DNA from 2 places in the Variovorax sp. KBS0712 genome. Region 2 is predicted to be linked to the other one. Evidence: riboswitches for the same ligand, from Rfam matches in the RefSeq annotation. Region 2 holds a riboswitch; the other holds the start of a gene.
What was found. A riboswitch is a leader RNA that binds a small molecule or an ion and turns the genes downstream of it on or off. The one in region 2 is predicted to bind glycine.

Region 1: linked by a shared signal. The riboswitch ahead of FFI97_RS27700 (D-amino acid dehydrogenase) and the one ahead of gcvT (glycine cleavage system aminomethyltransferase GcvT) in region 2 are both predicted to bind glycine.

The regions. Positions count from the first base shown of each region.
Region 1 covers NZ_VCCD02000003.1:621,224-631,623, forward strand. Annotated here, with positions in the region: gene rfbC (dTDP-4-dehydrorhamnose 3,5-epimerase) at 1-404, opposite strand, end outside; gene rfbA (glucose-1-phosphate thymidylyltransferase RfbA) at 401-1,288, opposite strand; gene rfbD (dTDP-4-dehydrorhamnose reductase) at 1,328-2,218, opposite strand; gene rfbB (dTDP-glucose 4,6-dehydratase) at 2,215-3,294, opposite strand; glycine riboswitch at 3,413-3,504, shown strand; glycine riboswitch at 3,548-3,654, shown strand; gene FFI97_RS27700 (D-amino acid dehydrogenase) at 3,746-5,053, shown strand; gene FFI97_RS27705 (RtcB family protein) at 5,073-6,488, opposite strand; gene FFI97_RS27710 (FIST C-terminal domain-containing protein) at 6,699-7,979, opposite strand; gene FFI97_RS27715 (PhaM family polyhydroxyalkanoate granule multifunctional regulatory protein) at 8,029-8,820, opposite strand; gene FFI97_RS27720 (PLP-dependent aminotransferase family protein) at 8,885-10,306, opposite strand.
Region 2 covers NZ_VCCD02000001.1:2,275,191-2,285,590, reverse strand. Annotated here, with positions in the region: gene FFI97_RS10505 (DUF2855 family protein) at 1-763, shown strand, start outside; gene FFI97_RS10500 (DUF3014 domain-containing protein) at 906-1,817, shown strand; gene FFI97_RS10495 (hypothetical protein) at 1,926-2,174, shown strand; gene gcvP (aminomethyl-transferring glycine dehydrogenase) at 2,206-5,115, opposite strand; gene gcvH (glycine cleavage system protein GcvH) at 5,174-5,545, opposite strand; gene gcvT (glycine cleavage system aminomethyltransferase GcvT) at 5,617-6,789, opposite strand; glycine riboswitch at 6,837-6,941, opposite strand; glycine riboswitch at 6,958-7,044, opposite strand; gene FFI97_RS10475 (hypothetical protein) at 7,076-7,612, opposite strand; gene FFI97_RS10470 (hypothetical protein) at 7,709-8,182, opposite strand; partial or broken gene FFI97_RS10465 (MFS transporter) at 8,443-9,545, opposite strand; gene FFI97_RS10460 (AraC family transcriptional regulator) at 9,742-10,400, shown strand, end outside.

The DNA of each region.
Region 1 (10,400 bases), on a different contig from region 2:
TCCGTCGTCTTGTACAGAAAATCAGCCGACTCGCTGAGCACCAGGAAGCCGTGCGCGAGACCCGGCGGAACCCACAACTGCCGATGGTTATCTTCCGACAGTTCACTGCCCACCCATTGCCCGAAGGTCGGCGACGACCGACGGATGTCCACCGCCACGTCGAACACCGCCCCTCGAACCACGCGCACCAGTTTTCCCTGTGGTTGCTGCACCTGGTAATGGAGGCCTCGCAAGACCCCCTTGGTGGAGCGCGAGTGGTTGTCCTGAACGAAGTCGACGCGCTGGCCGACGGCTTCGTCGAAAGCCTTCTGATTGAAGCTCTCGAAGAAAAACCCGCGTGCGTCGCCGAACACCTTGGGTTCGATCAGCAACACGTCGGCGATGGCCGTCTGCGTGACCTTCATGAGCGCACACCTTCGGCCAGCAAATGGCTGAGGTACTTGCCGTAGCCATTCTTCTGCAACGGTGCTGCAAGCTTGGCCAGTTGTTCGTTGTCGATGAACCCATGGCGCCACGCGATCTCTTCGGGGCACGCGATCTTGAGCCCCTGCCGATGCTCCAGCGTCGCGATGAACTGCCCGGCCTCCAGCAGGCTTTCATGCGTGCCGGTATCGAGCCAGGCGTAGCCGCGCTGCATGATCTGCACGTTGAGCCGGCCAAGATCGAGGTACGCCTGATTGACGGCCGTGATCTCAAGCTCGCCTCGCGCACTCGGCTTCACGGCCTTGGCGATGTCGATGACCTGGTTGTCGTAGAAGTACAGGCCCGTCACGGCGTAGTTGCTCTTGGGCTTGAGCGGCTTTTCCTCGATGCTGCTGGCCTTGCCTTGTGCATCGAATGCGACCACGCCATACCGCTCCGGGTCATGCACGTGGTACGCGAAAACAGTGGCTCCCGCGTCCTGCGCGTCGGCGCCGCCCAGCAGATGGGCAAAGTCATGCCCATAGAAGATGTTGTCCCCCAACACCAGCGCACTCGGCGAGTTCCCCACGAACTTGTCGCCGATGATGAACGCCTGCGCCAGGCCATCGGGACTCGGCTGCACCGCGTACTGCAGGTTGATGCCCCACTGGCTGCCGTCGCCCAGCAGCTGCTGGAAGCGCGGCGTGTCCTGCGGCGTGCTGATGATCAGGATGTCGCGCATGCCGCCGAGCATCAGGGTGCTCAGCGGGTAATAGATCATGGGCTTGTCGTACACCGGCAGCAGTTGCTTGCTCATGGCGAGCGTGGCCGGGTGCAGGCGGGTGCCGGAGCCACCGGCAAGGATGATGCCTTTGCGTTGCGTCATGGGAGTCTTCTTCTGTGAGGGGCAGGAAAAATCAGTCGGTCAGAGCGTCTCGCGCAGCATGCGTGCCACGCCTTCCTGCCATGGCGGCAGGCGCAGACCGAAGGTGGTCTGCAGCTTGGTGGTGTCGAGCCGCGAGTTGTGCGGCCGCTTCGCGGGCGTCGGAAAGGCGCTGGTGGGCACGGCCTCCACGGCCTGCGGGCCGGCCTTGAGTTCGACGCCGGCCTGCTGCGCCATCTCGAGCACGAAGCGCGCGTAGCCGTGCCACGTGGTCTCGCCGCCGGCGATGGCGTGGTACAGGCCGGCCTTGGCCGGGTCCTGCAAGGTGGCGCGGATGGCGTGCGCGGTGATGTCGGCCAGCAACTCGGCACCGGTGGGAGCGCCGAACTGGTCGTCGATGACCGTGAGCTTGTCGCGCTCCTTGGCCAGGCGCAGCATGGTCTTGGCGAAGTTGCCGCCGCGTGCGGCGTACACCCAGCTGGTGCGAAAGATCAGGTGCTTCGCGCAATGCCGCACCACCAGCTGCTCGCCTTCGAGCTTGGTCTGGCCGTACACGCTGAGCGGACCGGTCGCGTCATCTTCCTTCCAGGGGCGGGTGCCGCTGCCGTCGAAGACATAGTCGGTGGAGTAATGCACCATCAGCGCACCAATCTGCTGCGCCGCCTCGGCCACCACGCCGGGCGAGGTGGCGTTGAGCTTGCGCGCGAAGTCGGGCTCGCTCTCGGCCTTGTCGACGGCGGTGTGCGCGGCGGCATTGACGATGACGTCGGGGCGCACCGCCAGCACGGTTGCGGCCAGCTGCTCGGGGCGGCTGAAGTCGGCGTGGAAGTCGGTGCTGTCGAAGTCCAGTGCGACCACTTCGCCGAGCGGTGCGAGGCTGCGCTGCAGCTCCCAGCCGACCTGTCCACCTTTGCCGAGCAGCAGCAACTTCATGCGGAAACCTTTGCGGGTGTGGCGTCGTACTGCTTCTCGACCCATTCACGGTACGCGCCGCTTTGCACGTTGCGCACCCACTCGCCGTTCGCGAGGTACCACTGGACGGTCTTGCGGATGCCGGTGTCGAAGGTCTCGGCGGGCTTCCAGCCGAGTTCGCGCTCGAGCTTGCGTGCATCGATGGCGTAGCGACGGTCGTGGCCCGGGCGGTCCGTGACGTAGGTGATCTGTTCCTTGTACGGCTTTCCGTCGGCGCGGGGGCTCAGTTCGTCGAGCAGCGCGCACACGGTGTTGACGATCTCGATGTTGGGCTTCTCGTTCCAGCCGCCGACGTTGTAGGTCTCGCCGAGCTTGCCGGCCTCGAGCACGCGGCGGATGGCGCTGCAGTGGTCCTTCACGTAGAGCCAGTCGCGCACCTGCATGCCGTCGCCGTACACGGGCAGGTTCTTGCCGGCCAGTGCGTTGACGATCATCAGCGGGATCAGCTTCTCGGGGAAGTGGAACGGGCCGTAGTTGTTCGAGCAGTTGGTGGTGACCACCGGCAGGCCGTAGGTGTGGTGCCAGGCGCGCACGAGGTGGTCGCTGGCGGCCTTGCTGGCCGAGTACGGGCTGTTGGGCTCGTACTTGTTCTCTTCGGTGAAGGCCGGGTCGGTCTTGGAGAGCGAGCCGTAGACCTCGTCGGTCGACACATGCAGGAAGCGGAAGGCCGCCTTCTGGTCGGCCGGCAGGGCGTTCCAGTAACCGCGCACCGATTCGAGCAGGCGGAAGGTGCCGAGCACGTTGGTCTGCACAAAGTCTTCCGGGCCGTGGATCGAGCGATCCACATGCGATTCCGCGGCAAAGTTCACAACGGCACGGGGTTTGTGCTCGGCCAGCAGGCGATCGAGCAGCGCGCTGTCGCCGATGTCGCCCTGCACGAAGACGTGGTTCGCGTTGCCCTTGAGCGACGCGAGGGTCTCGAGGTTGCCCGCATAGGTCAGCTTGTCGAGGTTCACGACGGGCTCGTTGCCCTGCGCGATCCAGTCGAGCACGAAATTGGCGCCAATGAAGCCTGCGCCGCCGGTAACCAGGATCATGGAGTCCCCTGCATGTAGAAAAAAGTTTGCTTTACCAAAAATCAACATTCAATTATCCCATCGGTGTGAAGTGCCGATGTACAGGGCTTGGCCGGCTTGCGGGGCCCGCCTACAATCGCCAACAATTGCAGGAGAGCGGGCCTCCACGGAGGCCCTACCGAAGGCGCAAACTCCCATAAACGCTCAGGTCGGCCCGACGACATTCCAGGCAACGCCCAGGAACTTCGGCAAGGGGTCAGTACTGCACTCATCGATACAGCCGTCTGGAGAGCCGCCACGCCATGTGGCGCACCGAAGGAGCAAACCCGCTGCGGGTGCAGCAGGGTGAATCTCTCAGGTACCGAGGACAGGGGGAGCGGCAACTTGGACATCGGCCGTCCGGTTGCTCGCTATTTTTTCAATAGCACTCCACGCCCGCCGTTCAAGCGCTGCAAACTCAAAGGTACTTGCAATGCGTGTGATCGTTCTTGGCGCCGGCCTGCTCGGCGTGACTTCGGCCTACTACCTCCAGCAACTCGGCCACGAGGTGACCGTGATCGACCGGCAGGCCACCCCGGCCGCCGAAACCAGCTTCGCCAACGGCGGCCAGATCTCGGTCAGCCATGCGGAACCCTGGGCCAATCCGAGCGCGCCGCTGAAGGTGCTGCAATGGCTCGGCAAGGAAGATGCGCCACTGCTCTTTCGCATCCGCGCCGACATGCGCCAGTGGCTCTGGGGCCTGCAGTTCTTGCGCGAGTGCCCCCCCGCGCGCACCCGCCACAACATCGAACAGATCGTTCGTCTCGGTACATACAGCCGGGAAATGTTGCAGCAATTGCGTCGAGACACCGGCCTGAACTATGACCAGCGCACGCAAGGCATCCTGCACTTCTACACGACGCAAAAAGAATTCGACGGCGCCCTCGCGCCCGCCGAGCAGATGCGTGCCCTGGGCTGCGAACGCCTGGTCATCTCGGCCGACGAGGCCATCAGGATCGAACCCGCCCTCGCCCACATCCGTCCGCAACTCGCCGGCGCCACCTACACCGCCGAAGACGAATCGGGCGACGCCAACCGCTTCGCGCGCGAACTCGTGAAGCTGGCCGAGGCGGCCGGCGTGAAGTTCCTCATGAGCCACACGGTGACCGCGCTGCGCGAAGCCGGCGGCAGCATCGACCACGTCGAGGCGACCGACAACGAAGGCCGCTTCCAGCGCATCCGCGGCGATGCCTTCGTGCTTGCGATGGGTTCGTTGAGCCCGCTGTACGCCGCGCCGCTGGGCATCCGCCTGCCGATCTACCCGGCCAAGGGCTACTCGGTGACGCTGCCCGTGAAGGACGCATCGAAGGCGCACCAGGTCTCGCTGACCGACGACGAATACAAGCTGGTGTTCTCTCGCTACACGTCGGAGTCGGGCGACCGCCTGCGCATCGCCGGCACGGCCGAGCTCAACGGCTACGACCGCGACCTGAACCGCGTGCGCTGCGAAGCCATCGTGCGGCGCGTCGAAGAACTCTTCCCCGGCGCCGGCGACACCGAGCGCGCGCAGTTCTGGACCGGCCTGCGCCCGGCCACGCCGAGCAACGTGCCGCTGATCGGCAAGACCAAGCTGCCGAACCTGTTCCTCAACACCGGCCACGGCACGCTCGGCTGGACGCACGCCTGCGGCTCGGGCAAGTCGATCGCGCGCATCGTGAGCGGGCTGGCGCCCGAGGTCGATTTCGCGTTCGCCGGCATGCCGGCGCCCGCGCCGCGCGCCGTGCAACCCGCACTGGGCTGACACGACACGCGCCCTCGGGTCATGCCTTGAACGTGACCCAGGGCTTGAGCCGCACGGCGCAGCGGATGAGCCCCGCGCTTTCCTGCGCCTCGATCACCGCGCCGATCGGCTTGTAGGCCTGCGGCGCCTCTTCGATGCGGCGCTCTTCGCGCAGCGTCACGCATTGCCAGCTGGCATCGGCGTCGCCGGGTGCGGGCCGCATCGCGCGCACTTCCTGCCGACGCATGCGCCGGCCGGCGCCGTGGCTGCACGACCACAGCCAGTCCTCATGCCCCAGCCCGGTCGCAAGGTACGAGTGATCGCCCATCGACCCGGGAATCAGCGCGAGGTCGCCCGCATGCGCCGGCGTCGCGCCCTTGCGATGGATGTTCATGCCGTGCTCGCGCAGCACCACGTTGTGCGGCACGTCGACCACCAGCGTCGACGCCGTGGCGCCCAGCAGCTCGGCGAAGTCCTTGCGCACCAGCTCGGCCAGCACGACCCGGTTGGCCCACGCATAGCGCGCGGCCACGCCCATGGCTTCGAGGTACTCCTGCGCCAGCGGCCCGGCCAGCCCGTACAGCCCGCTCTTCGGATGGCGCAGGCCCTGCGGCCATTCAGCCCGCGCGCGGTCCATCCAGCGGCCGCCGACATGGAACCCGATGTCGCGCGAGCCGCTGTGGATCATCACCACGACCTCGCCCGCCTTGAGCCCCGCGCGATACGCCGCGTGCCGGTCCATCACCTGGTCGACCACCTGCAACTCGACGAAGTGGTTGCCGCTGCCCGGCGTGCCGAGGCACGGGTCGCGGAACACCTCGTGGCGCGCGCCGGTGTAGGCCGACGGTGCGTGCCGCGACTGCCCGCCGAAGCTCGCCAGGCCGATGCACGCGCCGATCTCGGCCTGCAGCCGGTCGCGGTCGCAGGCCGCCCAGAGCCCGTCGTTGCGCACGGCGTCCAGGAACGCGGCCGGCCCTTCGTCGAACAGCGCGCGAAACGCCGCCGTGTGCACCGGCACGTCGCGCCCGTTGTCGAGCAGGCTGCGTGTGAGCCGCGCGAGCAACTGCGTCTTGTGCGGCGCCACCTGGTCCAGCGTGAGGCCGGTGGTCAGCAGGCGCATGCCGCAGTTGATGTCGGTGCCGACTGCGGCGGGAATCACGAAGTCGCCATCGGTCGCGACCACGCTGCCCACCGGCGCAACCGAGCCCGGATGAAAGTCCGGCGTCGCGCAGGCCTTGCACACACCGTGCGCGCCGTCGGGCGAGCGCACGCTGGCGAAGGCCAGCAGCTGGTTCACTGCTTTCTCTTCCAGCGGCAGGCTCTGCGGCAGAAGCACGGTCGCCTGCGCGGCTTCGTTGCGCAGGTGATAGATGCCGTCGCGGTAATCGACGGCGATGTTCGCGCGCGAAAAGGCGCGCTGGAGTCTCGAAAAATGACTGTGGGTAGGGCTGCCCATGGCTGCAATTCCATTCGGGGAAACCGTGTCGGTTTCCGGGCCCCGTCACATCGCGTGGCGGGGCGAAAGAGATCGACCGCGTGCCTCGGGGCGCGCGGATCACTCTTTCTTGCAGCAGCAGAGATTCAAGAAAGCGGGCGGATTCTAGCGACGCGAAGCGCCTGCGAACACAGTGCGCAGGCGCGCGCGTCGTTTTTTCCCGTCAGTCAGTCAGTCCGGCGCCGTGAACACCGTCAACACGCCGGTGTAGCCGTACAGGTGGTGGCGTGCGATTTCGCCCGCGGCGAAGAAGCCGACCAGCGGCACGTCGCCCAGCGCATGCCGCACGATCTGCAGTTCGGCGCCCGGCGCACCGAAGTGCGGGCCGCCGCGCCCCGAGCAGCTCACGTACACCGCGCCCGCGATGCGCCGCGCGGGATGCGGCGCGGCCTCGGCCTCGCCGGCTGCCACGGCGCGCGCCGTGGCCAGCGTCTGTTCTTCGGGCTCGAGCTCTTCACGAATTTCGGCGCAGATGCGCATCAGGTCGGCGCGCGCCGCCTGCGCGTTGCGGCGGCAGAAACTCAGCCGCATGCCGGCCTCGGCGTTGTCGGCAATGGCGATGCCGCGCCGCGTGGGGTCGAGCCCGATGATGTGGCGCACCAGCACGTCGGCGCCCAGGTCGCCGGTGCGGCGGATGCCGTCGCTGCCCGCGTCGGCCAGGCCGACCAGCGTGTTGCGCACGGCGTCGATGGCTTCCTGCGGCCGGTCGAGCGACACCTGCAGGTCGGCCAGCAGCACGTCGAGCGCCGGCTCGCCATCGAGCGACAGCAGCAGGTTGCCGTCGGCCTCGGTGATCTCGCGCTCGCGCGCGCCGCCGGTGCGCAGCGGCTGGCAGCCCTGCGTGACGCGCGACACCAGCCGCACGCCCTCGCCGAACACCACGCCCGACAAGCCGCCCGAGAACACACCGCCCGCCGCACCGTGGCCGCGGATGTTGCCGTTGCCGCCGACCGCGAACTGCAGCGCCCCGCCACGGCCGGACGAGAGCCCGCCGAACAGGTAGCCGGTGTCGGTGCGGCCCGCCATCTCGGCGATGAGCTCGCCCAGGTCGGGCGTGGCCGGGTCGGCGTGCACGAGCGCGGTGTGTGCCTCGAAGCCGCTCATTTCGGAGCTGCCCAGCGGCGCCACGCCGGAGAACACGCGGTACTGGTCGCTGGGCAGCGCGCACAGCATCAGGCTCAGGCCGGGCTCGTCGAAGTACTCGGCGTTGTTGGCCGACACGCCGATGCCGACGGTGCCCGACCAGTCGGTGACCTCGGGCAGCTCGGCGCTCAGGTGATCGAGGATCTCCTGCGCCTCGGCCGCGTAGTGGTCGGTGATGTAGAGCAGCCCGAGCGTCGGGTTCGACGCGTAGTCGGGCAGCGCCATCTGCGCGCGCAACTGGGCCAGCACGAGGCCGGCGGCCATGCGCCATTGCGGGTGGGTGGCATGGCCGGTGGGAAACAGTTTCATGGTGCGTACCGACCCGTGCGTCGTCGTCTGGAAAGGTGTCTGTAAGACGTCAGCGCCGGCCGGAGGTTCGCTTGCGCGCGGCGGTGGACGTGGTTTTCTTGCGCGCGGCGGGTGCCGGCGCGGCTTTTTTCGCTGCAGCTTTCTTCGCGGCGGTCTTGGCGGCCGGCTTGCGCGCCGCCGTCGCCTTGCCGATGACCTGCCCCACGGCGTCGGCCAGCGGCTGCGCCATGGCCGGCACCTTGAGCTGCGCCGCGTCCTGCAGCGCGGTGCTCGCGATCTGCTGGAACTGCTCGGTGAGCGAGCCCCACCATTGCATCGGGTCGACCACGCCGGCAGCGCCGTTGGACGAGGCGGGCTTGGCGCGCGACGTCTTCTTCGGCGCCGGGGTTTCCTCTTCTTCCGCTTCTTCCTCGGCCTCGTCGAACTCTTCTTCCTCTTCCTCGACGGGCTCCGGTTCGGGCCGGGGTGCGGGCGCCGGGGCGGGAGCCGGTGCAGGTGCCGGCGCCATGGCCGCTGCCTGCTTGGTGAACGCGCTGGCGATGTCTTCCATCCGCACGTTCATGCCGCGCAGGGTCGACAGCGTCATCTTCTGCACCTCGAGCGCCTGGATGGTCGCCTTGAGCGCGTGGCCGTTCTGTTCGAGCCAGTACTGGACGGTCTTGAGTTCCTGGATGCGCTTGTCGACCTCTTCGACGCTCATGGTGGGCGCCACCCAGCTGGCCAGGCTGGGGATGCCGGGCACCGAGCCGGAGCCCGCGGCGGCACCGCCGGCGAGGTTCTTCAGGAAGTCGAATCCGGGGACGAACTGGCTGAAGTCGAAGGGTTTGCTGGCGTTGCTCATGCGGGAGGTCTCCTGGCTGGGTTTTCTTGTGTTGCCAGCTTACTCCAAGCCCTTTGCAAGCGAATCAGAGCTCGTCCCTGACCCGGCTGAAAACCTTCCAGAAATTCGCGTCCTGCGAGGTCGCGAAGTTGATCCGCATCATCGTGCTCGGCGGGCGGCGCGCATGGAACAGCGAGCCCGGCGCCAGCAGGTAGCCCTGGTCGAGCATGCGTTGCGTGAGCGCGTCGGTGTCCACGCCCGTGTCGACCCAGCCGAACAGCCCCGCCGGCTCCGAGGCGAAGGTGCAGCCGTGCGACATGGCGAGCTTCACGGCGCGGCCGCGCGCGCCGTCCAGGCGGATGCGCACGCGCTCCGAATGGCGGCGCAGCTGGCCCTGGTCGATGCACCACGACAGCGCCCGCTCGAACAGCGTGGGCGAGGTCAGCGTGGCCAGCAGCTTGGTCTCGAGCAGCCGCTCTTTGAGCGCGGGCGAGGCGGCCAGGAAGCCGATGCGCCAGTTGGGCGCCAGGATCTTCGCGAAGCCGCTGACGTAGATGGTGCGCTGCAGCCCGTCGAGCGCACTGAGCCGCGTGGCGTGCTCGGGCGCGAGGTGGCTGTAGGTGTCGTCCTCGACGATGTGGAAGTCGTGCTCGTTGGCCAGCTTGAGCACGCGGTGCGCGCTGCCCGGCGTGAGGCTGTAGCCGGTCGGGTTGTGCAGCACGCTCACGCTGACGAACAGCTTGGGGCTGTGCAGCTTGCAGTACTGCGCCATCACGTCGAGGTCGGGTCCGTCGGCGCGGCGCGGCACGGGGAGGATGCGCATGCCCAGCGCCTCGAGCCGCGCGAACTCCAGCGCCCAGCCGGGCTCCTCGACCATCACCGGATCGCCCGCGCGCAGCAGCGTGCGGCTCACGATGTCCAGGGCGTGCGTGGCGCCGATGGTGGTCACGATCTGGTCCGGCCCCGCCGGCACGTTGATGCGCACCAGCTTTTGCGACAGGCTGCGGCGCAGCGCGAGATCGCCCGAAGGCTCGCCGTATTGCAGCGACAGTTCCTGCAGCGCCGACGTGGTGGTCACGCGGCGCACCGCGGTCGCCAGGAAGGTCGAGGCCATCCAGTCGGGCGGGAACACGCCCATGCCTGGCTGCGGCTTGTCGCTCGGACGGTGGAACATGCTGCGGATCAGCGAGCTGGCGTCGGCCGGCACGCGCGAGGCCATCATCGGCGGCACCACGGGCACGGCATGCGCCGGGTTGCGCGAACTCTCGGGCGCCGGCGCGGCGTCGCGCACGTAGAAGCCACGCTGGCGGCGCGCCTCGACCAGCCCTTGTGCGAGCAGCTGGTCGTACGCGGCGACCACGGTGTACGGGCTCACGCCCTGCTGGCGCGCGCACTCGCGCACCGAGGGCAGGCGCGCGCCGGGCGCCAGCAGCCGGTTGCGGATGCGCTCGGCGAGGCGGTCGGCCAGCTGCCCGGTCAGGGACTGGGTGGAGGTTCGGGTCAGCATCGGATCGGGCTGCATCGCACAGAGAGCAAGAAAAGGGCGGCGTGTGTCGAAGGAATGACCAATACAGATTTCAGATTTGTTCGATCATCTGTAC
Region 2 (10,400 bases):
CTTCTACGACGGCGCGGCGCACCGCAGCGAGCTGGTGTCGGCCTACAACCAGTACATGCGCTGCAGCCACGACGCCGGCTACGTCGCCGCGCTGGAGGACTACCAGATGCTGGTGCGCCCGCTGTTCATCACCTCGTTCATGCTGGCCGACTTCCTCGAAGACAACGGCTTCTTCGGCGCGACGCAGGTGGTGGTGTCGAGCGCATCGAGCAAGACCGCGTTCGGCACGGCCTTCTGCCTCGGCCGCCGCGAGGGCCTGCAGCTGATCGCCGCCACGTCGGAAGGCAACCGCGCCTTCGTCGAGGCGCTGGGCTGCTACGACCGCACGGTGGCCTACGGCGAGATCGCCACGCTCGCGGCCGACGTGCCCACGCTGTACGTCGACTTCGCGGGCCACGACGACCTGCGCGCCACCGTGCACCACCACTTCGGCGAATCGCTGGTGTACGACTGCTATGCGGGCTCGGCGCAGAAGACCGAATTCCTGGGCGACGCCAGCGCGCTGCCCGGCCCCACGCCGAAGCTCTACTTCGCGCCCGTGCAGATCCGCAAGCGCAATGCCGACTGGGGCCCGCGGGAGGTCAACCGCCGCTTCAACGATGCGCAGGGCCGCTTCATCGCCGAGCTGAGCCGCCCGGGCAACCGCTGGATGACGCTGGCGCAGGGGCGCGGCTTCGCGCATGCGCAGGCCGTGATCGCCGACCTGCACGCGGGTCGCGTCGACCCGCGCGAGGCGCACGTGGTGCGCATCGGCGGCGCGTGACGGGCTGAGCGACTGAACTTCGGCGCGGGTGGGGCGTCACAGGGGGTTACGAGAACGTGGCGATCGTGCGGGCCGTGCAGGCCATCCTGGTGCACCATTGCCTTTCGTCTCCCCACTGCCATCCCGCAAAAGGAAACCGCCCATGTCCGACGCCGACTCCCCCCGCGACACCCCCGAATTCCGACCCCGCAAGGAAGCGCCGATGGGCACCATCGTCGGCCTGGCGCTGGTCGTGTTGGTGGCGGCGTATTTCGGCTGGCGCTGGTACCAGCAGCAGCAACTGGCGCCGCTGCCGACCGCGCCGGTGGCCGTCGCCCCGACCGACGCGCCCCCCGAGCCGCCCAAGGTTGAAGAGCCGAAGGGCCCGCAGAACCCGGTCGAGGCGCTGGCCCCGCCCGATGCCGCGCTGCCCGCGCTGGCCAGTTCCGATGCGCGTGTGATGAAGGCGCTCACCGAGCTGCTGGGCGGCAAGGCCGTGGCGGCCTACCTGCAGTCCGACGGCGTCGTGCGGCGCTTCGTGGCCACCGTCGACAACCTGCCGCGCGAGCAGGCACCCGCCAGCAAGTGGCCCGTACAGCCCGCGCCGCAGCGCTTCATCACCGAGGGGCCGCAGCAGGGCGGCGTGCAGACCATCGCGGCGAACAACGCCGCGCGCTACAACGGCATCGTGATGCTGGCCGGGGCTGTCGATCCGGCCAAGGCGGCGGCGGTGTATGCGCGGCTGTACCCGCTGTTCCAGCAGGCGTACGAAGAGCTGGGCTATCCGGGGCGCTACTTCAACGACCGCTTCATTGCCGTGATCGACCACCTGCTGCAGGCGCCCGAGCCCACGGGGCCGGTGCAGGTGAAGCTGGTCGAGGTGAAGGGCGACATCCCCTCGCAGCGGCCCTGGGTGCGCTACGAATACGCCGACCCGAAGCTCGAATCGCTCTCGGCCGGCCAGAAGATCCTGGTGCGCATGGGGCCCGAGAACGAGCGCAAGATGAAGGCCAGCCTGCGCGGGCTGCGCGCGCAGATCGCCACCGGCGAGATCGCGAAGAAGAAGCAGCCCTGAGGCGCGATGCACTGACAGCGCCCCGCCTGCACGCCCTGTAGGCGCGGGCCGATTGCATGCGGCGCGAAGGGTCGAGATGATTTGCGCCTACGACTTCGAGGGCAAGCCATGAACCTGATGAGCGTCGATCTTTACCAGAGCACCACCGACCCCGGGAAATTCCTGGCGCTTCCCGCCGGCACCGACCCGACCGAACTCATGGGCCCGATGACCTTCGACCGGGACTACGCGCACATCAAGCGCTACCAGGCGGCCTTCGCGTTCGATCCGTCCGAAACCTACGCGGGCGTGAACGCCGCGAAGATCGCCGCGGACCTGCTCACCGTGAAGTGGGCCATGTACCGGCGCGAAGGCTGAACGGCGGGCGGCCTGCGCCGCCGCGCCTTCGTCAGGCCTCTTCGGTTTCCTGGTACTCGCCCACCGGCACGCAACTGCAGAACAGGTTGCGGTCGCCGTAGACGTTGTCGACGCGCCCGATCGGCGGCCAGTACTTGGCCTGCTTGAGTTCGGCCAGCGGGAACGCGCCGAGTTCGCGCGAGTACGGGTGGCTCCACTCCGTGCCCAGCAGGCTGGCGGCGGTGTGCGGCGCGTGCTTGAGCGGGTTGTCGTCCTTCGACCAGACGCCTTCTTCGACGCGGCGGATCTCGCCGCGGATGGCGATCATCGCGTCGACGAAGCGGTCGAGCTCGGCCAGCGGTTCGCTTTCGGTGGGCTCCACCATCAGCGTGCCGGGCACGGGGAAGCTCAGCGTGGGCGCATGGAAACCGTAGTCGATGAGGCGCTTGGCCACGTCTTCGGCGGTGACGCCGCTGGTGTCCTTGAGCGGACGCAGGTCGAGGATGCACTCGTGCGCGACGTGGCCGTTGGGGCTCGCGTACAGCGTGGGGTAGTGGTCCTTCAGGCGGGCGCTGATGTAGTTGGCGCTGAGGATGGCCGTTTCGGTGGCGGCCTGCAGGCCCTTGGCGCCCATCATGCGGCAGTACATCCAGCTGATCGGCAGCACGGCCGCATTGCCCAGCGGCGCGGCCGACACGGCGCCCACGCCATTCGAGGGCACGCCGGCCGTGGCGTGGCCCGGCAGGTAGGGCACGAGGTCTTCGACCACGCAGACCGGGCCGACGCCCGGGCCGCCGCCGCCGTGCGGAATGCAGAAGGTCTTGTGCAGGTTCAGGTGGCTCACGTCGCCGCCGAACTCGCCCGGTGCGGCCACGCCGACCAGCGCGTTCATGTTGGCGCCGTCGACGTACACGCGGCCGCCGTGCTCATGCACGAGCTCGCACAGCTCCTTCACGCGGGTTTCGAACACGCCGTGCGTGCTGGGGTAGGTGATCATCACGGCGGCCAGGTGGGCGCTGTGCTTCTCGCAGGCGCGCTTGAGGTCGTCCATGTCGACGTTGCCTTGCGCGTCGCAGGCCGTCACCACCACCTGCAGGCCCACCATCTGGGCGCTGGCCGGGTTGGTGCCGTGCGCCGACGAGGGAATCAGGCAGATGTTGCGGTGGCCCTGGCCCTTGGCTTCATGGAAGGACTTGATGGCCAGCAGGCCCGCGTACTCGCCCTGCGAGCCCGCGTTGGGCTGCAGGCTGATGCCCGCGTAGCCGGTGGCCTCGCACAGCCAAGCGCGCAGCTGCGCGTCGAGCTGGGCGTAGCCCTGCAGCTGGTCGGCGGGCGCGAAGGGGTGGATGTTGGCGAACTCGGGCCAGGTGATGGGGATCATCTCGCTGGTTGCGTTGAGCTTCATGGTGCAGCTGCCCAGCGGGATCATGCTGCGGTCGAGCGCGAGGTCCTTGTCCGACAGGCTGCGGATGTAGCGCAGCATCGCCGTTTCGCTCTTGTGGGTGTTGAACACCGGGTGCGTGAGGAAGGCGCTGGTGCGGCGCAGGTCCTCTGGAATCAGCGGCGTGGTGTTGGCGGCCAGCTCGTCGAAGCGCGGCATCGCGGTGCCGGCCGGCACGAACAGGGCCCACAGGGTTTCGATGTCGGCGCGCGTCGTGGTTTCGTCCAGCGAGATGCCCAGGTGCTGCTGCAGGCGCTGGCGCAGGTTGACGCCGCCGGCCTGCGCGCGTTCGATGATCGCGGCCGTGTCGTCGCCGGTGCGGATCGTCAGCGAGTCGAAGGCGGTTGTGTTCACCGGCTCGCGGCCCATCTGCGACAGGCCCTTGGCGAGGATGGCGGTGAGCACGGCCACGCGCTGTGCGATGCGCGTGAGGCCGTCGGGGCCGTGGTACACGGCGTACATGCTGGCGACCACGGCCGGCAGCACCTGCGCGGTGCAGATGTTCGAGGTGGCCTTCTCGCGGCGGATGTGCTGCTCGCGCGTCTGCAGCGCGAGGCGGTAGGCGGGCTGGCCGTGCGTGTCGACGCTCACGCCGACAAGGCGGCCGGGCAGCGAGCGCTTGAACGAATCGCGGCAGGCCAGGTAGGCGGCGTGCGGGCCGCCGTTGCACAGCGGCATGCCGAAGCGCTGCGTGGTGCCGCAGACGATGTCGGCATCGAACTCGCCGGGAGCGACCAGCAGCGTCAGCGCCAGCAGGTCGGCCGCGACGATGAAGGCGGCGTCGCACTGGTGCGCGTGGCCCGCGAGCGGGCGCAGGTCGTGCACGTGGCCGGTGGTGGCCGGGTACTGCGCGAGCACGCCGAAGAATTCGCCGCTCACCATCAGGTGCGGCAGCGTTTCCGACACGGTGCTCACCTTGACCTCGATGCCCAGCGGCGCGGCGCGGGTCTTGATGACCTCGATGGTCTGCGGGTGGCAGTCGCCAGAGACCAGGAACACGTTGCTCTTGCTCTTCACGCTGCGCTTGGCGAGCGTCATCGCCTCGGCGGCGGCCGTGGCCTCGTCGAGCATCGAGGCGTTGGCGATGGCCATGCCCGTGAGGTCGCACACCATCGTCTGGAAGTTGAGCAGGGCTTCCATGCGGCCCTGCGAAATCTCGGCCTGGTAGGGCGTGTAGGCGGTGTACCAGGCGGGGTTCTCCAGGATGTTGCGCAGGATCACGCCCGGCGTGTGCGTGCCGTAGTAGCCCTGGCCGATGAAGCTCTTGAACACCTTGTTCTTCGACGCCAGCGCCTTCAGCTCGGCCAGCGCGTCGGCCTCCGTGACCGGCGCGGGCAGGCGCATCGGCCGGGCACGGCGGATGGCCGCCGGCACGATGCCGTCGATGAGCTCCGCGCGCGTTTCCGAGCCGATCACCGGCAGCATGCGCGCCTCGTCCGCCGCATCGATGCCGATGTGGCGGGCGAGGAATTCTTCGGCGTTCTCTAGTTCTTGCAAAGAGGGAAGGGCGGGAATCGGCATGGCGGTGAAGGCTCGGGGGAGAAGGAACGAAGGTGCGAGGAAGCTGCTGTTCAGCGGATCAGGATTCGGCGGCGAACTTGTCGTAGCTGGCGGCGTCGAGCAGGGCGTCGAGCTGCGCGGGTTCGCTCAGCTTGACCTTGAAGAACCAGCCGGCGGCCAGCGGGTCGCTGTTGGCCAGCGACGGGTCGGCGCGCAGCGCTTCGTTGACTTCGGTGATCTCGCCCGACACGGGCATGAACACATCGGCGGCGGCCTTCACCGACTCGACCACACCGGCGACCTCGCCCTGCGCGAAGGTCTTGCCCACTTCAGGCAGGTCGACGAACACCACGTCGCCCAGCGCGTCCTGCGCATGCACGGTGATGCCAACGGTGGCGGCGCCGCCTTCGGCCGCCACCCATTCGTGGTCCTTGGTGTATTTGATGCTCATGAAAAAACTCCTCGTGGAAAAAATGGAATCGGGGTGCAGAGCCTAGCCGGGTCTGCGGGGTTCAGTGTCGGTCAGCCGCGGTAGTAGCGCGTCGGCACGAAAGGCAGGGTCGAGACCTCCATCGGCACCGGCTTGCCGCGCACGATGGCCTGCACGCGCGTGCCGGGCTCGGCGAAGGCGGCGGCCACGTAGCCCATGGCCACGCAGCGGTCGGCCGTGGGGCCGAGCAGGCCGCTGGTGACGGTGCCGATGTCGTGGCCTTCGAGCGACTGCAGCAGCGTGCCGTCGCGCACCGGAATGCGTTCGAGTGCCACGAGGCCGACGCGCTTGCGCGTGAGTGTCTTGTGGTCGGTGTGGCCGGCCGCGCCCGAGGCGACGGCAGCCAATTGGGCCAGCACCTTGGCCGCGCCCGGGAAACCGCCTTCGCGCGCACCGCCGGCGCGGCGCACCTTCTGGATCGCCCAGTTGAGCGAGGCTTCGACCGGGGTGGTGGTGGTGTCGATGTCGTTGCCGTACAGGCACAGGCCGGCTTCGAGCCGCAGCGAGTTGCGCGCGCCCAGGCCGACGGGCTTCACCTCGGGCTGTGCGAGCAGCAGGCGGGCGAGGGCGTCGGCGTCTTTTGCGGCCACCGAGATCTCGAAGCCGTCTTCGCCGGTGTAGCCGCTGCGGGTGACGAAGGCGGCGATGCCGCCGATCTGCACCGCGCCGCCGGTCATGAACACGAAGCGCTCGATACCGGGCGACAGGCGCGCCAGCGTGGCCGCGGCCTGCGGGCCTTGCAGTGCCAGCAGCGCGTGGTCGGGCAGGGGCTGCACCTGGCAGCGCGCGCCGATCTTGTCCTGGATGTGGGCGATGTCGGCCACCTTGCAGGCGCCATTCACGATCACGAAGATCGAACCGTGGCCTTCGTTGAAGAACATCAGGTCGTCGAGGATGCCGCCCTCGTCGTTCAGCAGCAGGCCGTAGCGCTGCTTGCCGGCGGGCAGGTCGATCACGTCGACGGGCATCAGGGTTTCGAACGCGGCGGCGGCGTCGGGGCCGACCAGGCGCAACTGGCCCATGTGCGAGATGTCGAACAGGCCGGCCGCGTCGCGCGTGTGCTTGTGCTCGGCCATGAGGCCGGCGGGGTACTGGACCGGCATCGAATAGCCCGCAAAGGGCACCATGCGGGCGCCCAACTCGACGTGGAGGTCGTACAGCGGGGTCTTGAGAAGTTGGGCGTCAGAAGCGGTAGAAGCGGCCACGGGGCACTCCAAAGGGGCAGTCGAAATCCATGGCTGCAACGCCACGGGCCACCCCTGCTGTCCGCTTTACCTGAGAGATTCGCCCCACGATCGGGGTTTGCTCCTTCGGTGGGCCGCATGCAATGCCACGGCCTCTCTCCAGCAAGGAAACGCCGGTGGTTGCCGGCGTCTTGTCAGTCCTTTTGCCTGAGCGTTCGGGGAACCCCTGCGCCTTCGGCGGCCCCGTCGCGCGGGGCTCTCTCCTGACCCGGCGAGTGTAGTGGATCGCGGGGCCGGGGCTGGCGGCTCAGTGCACGGTTTCGGCCGGCGGCAGCAGCTTGTCGATGCGCTCGCGCAGCGAGTCGGCGCGCTCGGGGCCGGCGGCCTTCTCGATCTCTGAGAGCATCAGCGCGGCGATGGTCAGCATGGCTTCGCGGTCGCGGGCCTCGCGCAGGGCGTCGCGCATCTGGTTGGCGAAGCGCGGGTCGCGGCGCACGAACATGCGCTCGCAGATGTCGAACAGGAACATGCGCGTGGTGGCCAGCGAGCGCTTGCCGTCGAAGCTGTCGGCCGAGGTGGCGACCTGGATCGGCTCGGCGGCGGGGACGGGCGTGGGGGCCGGTGCAGGAGGCGGCGCGACCGGGCGCGCGACCTGCAGGTAGCCGCGCTGCATCAGCCCCTGGATCGCCTGCTCGGCCTCGACGCGGCTGGGGAACAGCGGGCTGAAGTCGGTCAGAGAGCGCCGGCCGTCGGCCATGAGCAGCAGGGCGCGCTCACGCTGGCTGAGCGTGCGCTGCCCGGCCTGGAGTTCGTCGCGTGCCTTCTCGGTCTTGGTGGGGAACATGGCGGCCACAGCTTTCGGAGGTCGAAGGCTGCAGCATCGTTGCAAGTGGTGACATCTTCGTGAACCATTTGCCTTACAGGGAAAAGGCGGTGCGCGTCAGTTGCCCGCGCTCTCCTTGCGGATCAGCCAGCGCGGGCCCACGCGCTGCAGCTCGAGCGTCTTGCGGTCGGTCTCGGTGAGCGCGTCGGCGCTGTAGACCTGCCGGAACTGCGCGCTGGCCGACGTGCCCTGGACGCTGATCACCAGCCCCTCGATGCCCACGCTGATGCGCGACTTGCCCGTGATGCGGGCGCGCCGGTCGGCCTCCCAGCGCTCGCGGGTCTGGCCGCGCGCGGGGGTGAAGTCGCTCGCGTAGGCTGCGAGGTAGCGCTCGACGTCGCGCGCGGACCAGGCGGCGGCCCAGGCGCGCACGGCGGTTTCCACTTCGGCGAGGTGGGTGACGGGATTGGCGGGGGCGGCTGCTGGCGCAACGGCTGCAACGGGCGCGGCGGCCGGCGTGGCCGCGATACCGGCGGTGGCCAGCAAGCCGGCAGCGACAAGGCTGCTGCCCTGGGCGACGATTCGGTGCATGGCGTCCTTCTCTTTCCTTCTTCTTGTCTGTCAGGCTCGACGTCGAAGCTTGCGTCGATTCTGGCAGTGAAAGAGCAGGCGTGCGGCGTGGAATCGCCCACGGATTTCGGTGGTTCGTGGTTCAGGGCGCGTGCACAGGACACCGGGTGCTTCCCTCCGCGAATGTCCCCCGCCTTCGGCTCCTCCTTGATTTCGCTGCGGGAAGCACCCAGTGCCCTGTGCACGGTGGGCGCTGCCGTTGCGCGGGAACGGAACTCAACTCAGGCCGCCGCAGCCTCGCCCGCCATCACCTGCACCGTGCGGTTGCGCAGCCGCAAGGCCAGCACGGTCGCGACGCACAGCACGCACAACACCACCGTGAGCGTCACGCCGAGCCCGCGTGCATCCGACAGCAGGCCGAACAGCGGCGACACCAGCCCGCCGACCGAGAGCGCGAGACCGAGCGTGATGCCGCTGGCGGTGGCCGGGTTGCGCGGCAGGTAGTCCTGCGCGAGCGTCACCTGCGCAGCGAAGGGCAGGAACATGCTCATGCCGAGCAGCGCGGTGCAGGCCAGCGCCGCGCCGGGCGTGGAGGCGAGCACGAGGCCCGCCATGGCCGGCAGCGCGAGCAGGTAGCCGCAGCGGATCGTGCCCATGCGCCCGGTACGGTCGCCGAGCCAGCCGCCGGCCAGCGTGCCCACGGCCCCCGCGGCGGTGAAGGCGGTGAGCGCCGCGGCGCCTTGGAAGGTGGTGCCGTGCAGGTCGCGCGTGATGCGCAGCGAGAGCATCGACAGCACCGTGACGTAGGGGATCGACCAGCCCACGATGGTCGCCACCAGCAGGCTGAAGGCGCGCCAGTCGTTGTGCGGCTTCAGCACCTGGGCGCGGGCCTGCGCGGCGCGCGCCGCCGTGGCCGCATGGTGGGCCGCCGCGCTGCGCCGCGCGTTCGCCGCGACCCACACCACGCCCATCGCCAGCGCGGGAATGCCCAGCAGATAGCTGCGCGACAGGCTGCCGCCGCCGACCACCGTGGCCGCCAGCACGGGCGCGAACGAGGCGCCGATGGTGCCGCCCACCGAGAACACGCTCATCGCCTTCTGCGAGGCGCCGCCGCCGCGCGCGCGGCCACGGTGGCGGGCGGGTGGTAGGCCGCGATGCCCAGCCCGCACAGCGCGACCGCGATCCAGGTCAGCAGGTAGCTCTGGCTCAGGCCCGCCAGCACCACGCCCAGCGCCGCCACCAGGAAGCCCACGGGCACCAGCCAGGCGCGCGGGTGGCGGTCGGCGTACAGGCCGAACAGCGGCTGCACCACGCTCGACAGCCCGGTGGCCGCCAGCATCAGGCCGCTCACGGCCGTGTAGCTGTAGCCGCGCTCCAGCACCATGAAGGGCAGCAGCGCGGGCACGAGGCCCTGGTAGAGGTCGTTGACGGCATGGGTGCCGGTGAGCAGCCCGAGTCGGCGCGTGTTCATGCGATGGCTTCTTTCCTGGATGTCCGGTTGGAGAAAAAGAGGGAGAAGAGCCATCGTAGGAAGCCATGGGAAGATGTTCTCGCTACGAATGTGCAAACATCGTCGCGAAATGGACAAACTGAATCTGCGCCCCGACGAGGGCGAATCGACTCCGCGCGCGGTCGCCGTGCTGGCCACCGATCCGGCGGGCGACGCCTTCATTCCGCCGCATGCGCACCGGCGCGGGCAGCTCATTCATGCGATTTCGGGCGTGATGATGGTCGGCGCCGCGGCCGGCAGCTGGGTGGTGCCGCCGGGGCGCGGCGTCTGGGTGCCGCCGGGCATGACGCACCAGATCCGCATGGCGGGCGAGGTGAAGATGCGCACGGTCTTCGTCGAGCCCGGCACGCGGGCCGACCTGGGGGCCGACTGCCGCGTGATCCACGTGGGGGCGCTGTTGCGCGAGCTGATCGTGGCGGCCGTGTCGCTGCCGCTGGACTACCCGCCGGGCGGGCGCGACGAGCGCGTGATGGAGCTGATCCTCGACGAGATCGAGGCCGCGCCCGCGCTGTCGCTGCATGTGCCGATGCCGCGCCACGCGCGCCTGGCCGCGCTGTGCGAGGCGTTCATCCGCGACCCCGCGCAGCCCGCCACGCTCGACGGCTGGGCCGTGCGGCTGCACATGAACGCGCGCACGCTGGCGCGGCTGTTCGAACGCGAGACCGGCATGACTTTCGGTGCATGGTGCCGCCAGGCGCGGCTGCTGCTGAGCCTGCCGCGGCTGGCCGC